DNA from 2 places in the Pseudoalteromonas sp. JB197 genome. Region 1 is predicted to be linked to the other one. Evidence: predicted binding sites of a transcription regulator. Region 1 holds the regulator's gene; the other holds the start of a gene.
The links. Region 1 encodes NrdR, which represses ribonucleotide reductase genes. Its sites were predicted from a motif close to AAACACNANATNTNGTGTTT; they were not measured.
Positions count from the first base shown of each region.

Region 2: a site for NrdR is predicted at 864-883, ahead of nrdA (class 1a ribonucleoside-diphosphate reductase subunit alpha). Genes of this name have one in related genera too.

Region 1 is NZ_NRGZ01000001.1:362,491-364,974, forward strand. It holds gene glyA (serine hydroxymethyltransferase) at 100-1,356, shown strand; gene nrdR (transcriptional regulator NrdR) at 1,461-1,910, shown strand; gene ribD (bifunctional diaminohydroxyphosphoribosylaminopyrimidine deaminase/5-amino-6-(5-phosphoribosylamino)uracil reductase RibD) at 1,913-2,484, shown strand, end outside.
Region 2 is NZ_NRGZ01000001.1:1,213,402-1,215,885, forward strand. It holds gene nrdA (class 1a ribonucleoside-diphosphate reductase subunit alpha) at 1-740, opposite strand, end outside; gene CIK86_RS05760 (HAD-IA family hydrolase) at 1,153-1,833, opposite strand; gene ubiG (bifunctional 2-polyprenyl-6-hydroxyphenol methylase/3-demethylubiquinol 3-O-methyltransferase UbiG) at 1,833-2,484, opposite strand, start outside.

The DNA.
Region 1 (2,484 bases):
GTTTAAATATCCTCAACTTAAGAGCGTAGGCAAATAGTCGTTTTAAGCGTACAATAAAGCCTCTAAAAAATACCATACACCTTGCCCCAGGAGACCCCAATGTTAGAACGTAGCATGAATATTTCAGATTTTGACCCAGAGTTATTTGACGCAATTGCAAAAGAAACTGCGCGCCAAGAAGATCACATTGAATTAATCGCTTCTGAAAACTACTGTAGCCCACGCGTACTAGAAGCACAGGGTTCACAGTTAACTAATAAATACGCAGAAGGTTATCCGGGCAAACGTTACTATGGCGGTTGTGAGCATGTAGACGTTGTTGAGCAATTAGCGATTGACCGTGCTAACGAACTATTTGGTTCTGACTACGCAAACGTACAACCACATGCTGGTTCGCAAGCAAATGCGGCCGTTTTTTTAGCATTGTTAAACGCCGGTGATACCGTACTAGGTATGAGCTTAGCTCATGGCGGCCATTTAACGCATGGTTCACACGTAAACTTTTCAGGTAAGCTTTATAATGCAATTCAGTATGGCCTAGATGAAACTACAGGCGAAATTGATTACGCACAGGTTGAAGCGCTAGCGCTTGAGCACAAACCAAAAATGATTATTGGTGGCTTCTCAGCATACTCAGGTATTGTTGATTGGGCTAAATTACGTGAAATTGCTGATAAAATTGGCGCTTACTTTTTTGTAGATATGGCGCACGTTGCTGGTTTAATTGCGGCGGGTATTTACCCAAGCCCAGTTCCTCACGCACATGTTGTTACTACAACTACACATAAAACCTTAGCAGGCCCTCGTGGTGGTTTAATTATTTCGGCATGTGGCGACGAAGCTATTTACAAAAAGCTTAACAGTGCTGTTTTCCCTGGTGGCCAAGGCGGTCCTTTATGTCATGTTATTGCTGCTAAAGCTGTGGCATTTAAAGAAGCCCTACAACCAGAATTTAAAGTATACCAAACACAAGTTGTTAAAAATGCACAAGCTATGGTTGCTGTTATGCAGGAACGTGGCTACAAAATTGTATCTGACAAAACTGAAAACCACTTATTCTTACTTGATTTAATCAATAAAGATATTACCGGTAAAGATGCTGATGCTGCTTTGGGTAACGCTCATATTACAGTTAACAAAAACTCAGTGCCTAACGATCCACGTTCACCGTTTGTAACATCTGGCCTACGTATTGGTTCACCTGCAATCACTCGTCGTGGTTTTAAAGAAGCAGAATCTAAAGAGCTTGCTGGCTGGATCTGTGACGTACTAGATAACATCAATGATGAATCAGTACAGGCGCAAGTAAGAGAAAAAGTAAAAGCAATTTGTGCAAAACTACCTGTTTACGCTTAATAAAAGTAAAACAGTAATTTAGATCACAATCGCTTAGTTTTTTGCTAAGATAAAGGCCGCTTTAAAGCGGCCTTTTTTGTTTTTTAAAACGGAAGTACCTAGCTATGCATTGCCCATTTTGTACCGCAAAAGATACCAAAGTTATTGACTCTCGCCTGGTTGGCGGTGGTCACCAAGTGCGTCGTCGTCGTGAATGCAATGACTGCCATGAGCGTTTTACTACGTTTGAGGGCGCAGAACTGGTTATGCCACGGGTAATAAAACAAGATGGCAGCCGCGAACCCTTTAACGAAGATAAATTGTTAAATGGTTTAAACCGCGCACTGGAAAAACGCCCCGTAAGTACCGAACAAGTAGAAGAAGTAGTTAATATAATAAAGTCGCAATTACGCGCAACCGGCGAGCGAGAGGTTTCGAGCCATTTAGTGGGAGAGTGCATTATGGAAGCGCTTAAAAAGCTCGATAAAGTAGCTTATGTGCGCTTTGCCTCGGTGTATCGCTCGTTTGAAGATATTCGCGAATTTGGCGAAGAAATTGCCCGTTTAGGGGAGTAAGTATGCAAAGCGACTGTGTTTTTAACCAAGATGACGAAATGTATATGGCACGTGCTATAGAACTGGCTAAAAAAGGCCGGTTTACTACCACGCCTAATCCAAACGTAGGTTGTGTATTAGTTAAAAACAATGAAATAGTAGGCGAGGGATTTCATCAGCTTGCCGGACAAGGGCATGCAGAAGTAAATGCACTTGCTATGGCTGGCAGTAAAGCAAAAGGCGCAACTGCTTATGTTACGCTTGAGCCATGTAGCCATTATGGTCGTACACCACCGTGCGCAGAAGGTTTAAAAGCCGCCGGTGTGGTAAAAGTAATTGCCGCTATGGTCGATAGCAATCCACAAGTGGCTGGTAAGGGGCTGAAAATACTCAGCGACGCTGGTATTGAGGTTGCGTATGGGTTACTTGAAGCACAGGCTAGGGCGCTTAATTTAGGCTTTTTTAAACGCATGGAGCATGGCCTGCCCTATGTAACGTGTAAAATGGCCGCCAGTATTGATGGTAAAACGGCGCTTAATAATGGCCAAAGTAAGTGGATAACAGGCGCAGCAGCACGCCAAGACGTACAGTTATA
Region 2 (2,484 bases), 850 kb from region 1:
TATTTAACAATTGCAGACGAGGTGGCGTTAATTGAATCAAGGCTGTCACCACATTCAATTAATACACACGAGCTAAACTGGCGTGTTGGCGTACGAACACCTGCCATAATTGGCGTAGGCAGTGAAATTTTAAACAATGAAATCGCATCGTAAAAACGTTTTATATACGCAATACGTGTATCGCGAGGGTAGTCAGCAAACAAGCTAGCTGCGACTAAAATATATAAAAACTGCGCGCTTTCATAAATCTCACCGGTTACACGGTTTTGAACTAAGTATTTACCTTCAAGCTGTTTAACCGCAGCATAACTAAAGTTAAGGTCACGGCTGTGATCTAGGTATTCGTCTAATTCGTCAAGCTCTTGCTCGGTGTAATCTACCAGTAGGTGAGCGTCGTAGCGTTTGTCGCCAACCATTTTTGTTACATGATCAAATAAACGTGGTGGCTCAAATTGGCCATACGCTTTTTTACGTAAATGGAATACAGCTAAACGTGCTGACAAATACTGATAATCAGGAGATTCTTTTGAAATCTGATCGGCTGCAGCTTTAATGATGGTTTCGTGAATATCTTTAGTACGAATACCGTCGTAAAATTGAATGTGTGATTTTAATTCAACTTGCGAAACCGAAACGTTATTTAACCCTTCGGCGGCCCATTCAATAACGCGATGGATCTTGTCAAGATCAAGTGGCTCTTTACGGCCGTCACGTTTGCTTACAGATAACTGTTGGTTCATAGTTTTGCCTGTATTCCTTGGAAATTAAGTATTTTGACCAATGATTAATACTCCAAAATAACAGAGTATCTATTCATTTATTATTGTTTACACCAATTCAGGCGATTTTATTGAATAACATTTAGCCACAATATCTGGTGTTGTTCAAATTAGAGATCACAAGATAGTGTGGTCCGCGTTGTTTTGCAAGGGACAGAATTGCCCCTAATTGTGGATAACGTCGGGATAACACATTTGTGTTAGTAAGCATTAACCTTCGAACATTCGGTTAAGTTGAAATTTACAAAAATCAACTAAGGATCTACTAAATTTACGCTTTTTAAAAATATATTTTGACTGCTTTTTTTATCAGCAGGCTTTGTGTGAAAACTAACACAATCACAATATATAGTGTTTGATAATTAACATAGCACTATATATGGTTAAAACCTTCAATAGGGCTTTGCCAATTAAAATCGGCCTGCCAGCTCAAAACTTCGGTTAAGTTAGGCACGTAACCCCAAAGTGCGGTTGCGGTGTGCATACCTGCCGCTTTACCTGCTTGAATGTCACGCAAAGCATCGCCAATGTACAAGCAACGATTAGGCGCAACGCCCATTAGCTTGGCACAATGTAGTAAAGGTAAAGGCGAAGGTTTAGCTTCAGCTAAAGTATCGCCACTGATAACCACGCAGGCATTTTTTAAAGCAGGGATCGCGGCTACTAAAGGGGCGGTTAAAAATCCGGGTTTGTTAGTCATGATCCCCCATTTGATGTTTTTTCGCTCCAGTTCGAAAAGTAGTGGCTCAATACCAGCAAAGCACGTGGTGTGTTTGGCTATGTTAGCCGCGTAGGCATCAATTAATTGCTTAACGAGTTGTGCTTGCGGTTGCTCACCCCATTTATCTTTAAAACCGACCTCTAACAAGGCTGCTGCGCCATTAGATGCAGCAGCGCGATATACCTCACGACTTACTGTATCTAATTGCTGCGAACGCAGTACGGTATTTAAAGCTGCACCTAAGTCATCAGCGGTATCGAGTAAAGTGCCATCTAAGTCAAATAAAAAAGCATCGTACTCTATAGTAGGTGACGTTGATTGAGAGCTAGCCATTACGCTAACTTCTCAAAATGCAGAATATAATTTACGCTTACGTCGGTATTAAGCGAGTACTGCTTAGATAATGGATTATAAGATAACCCAGCACTGGCGCGCACTTTTAAACCCGCTTGTTCAGCCCAGGCAATTAACTGTGCTGGTTTAATAAACTTTTTATGATCGTGAGTGCCTTCAGGCACCATTTTTAATAACTTTTCTGCACCAATAATGGCGTACAAATAGGCTTTAGGGGTTTTATTAAGTGTTGAAAAAAACACATCAGCACCGGGTTTTGCAAGCTCTGCAACAGCATGAATAATAGAAGCCGGATCGGGTACATGCTCCAGCATTTCCATACAGGTTACTACATCAAAGCGAGCAGGGTGCTCGGATGCATATTGTTCAGCAGGTACTTTAATATACTCTACATGTACGCCTGTCTCTAGGCTGTGTAATTTGGCAACAGTTAAAGGCTCTTGGCCCATATCTATGCCGGTTACCTTTGCCCCCATGCGCGCCATGCTTTGGCTTAAAATACCGCCGCCACAACCTACATCTAGTGTTTCTTTGTCAAATAGACCGCCAGTTTTATTGGCTATAAAGTCTAAACGTAAGGGGTTTATTTCGTGAAGCGGTTTAAATTCCCCGTCTAAATCCCACCACCGC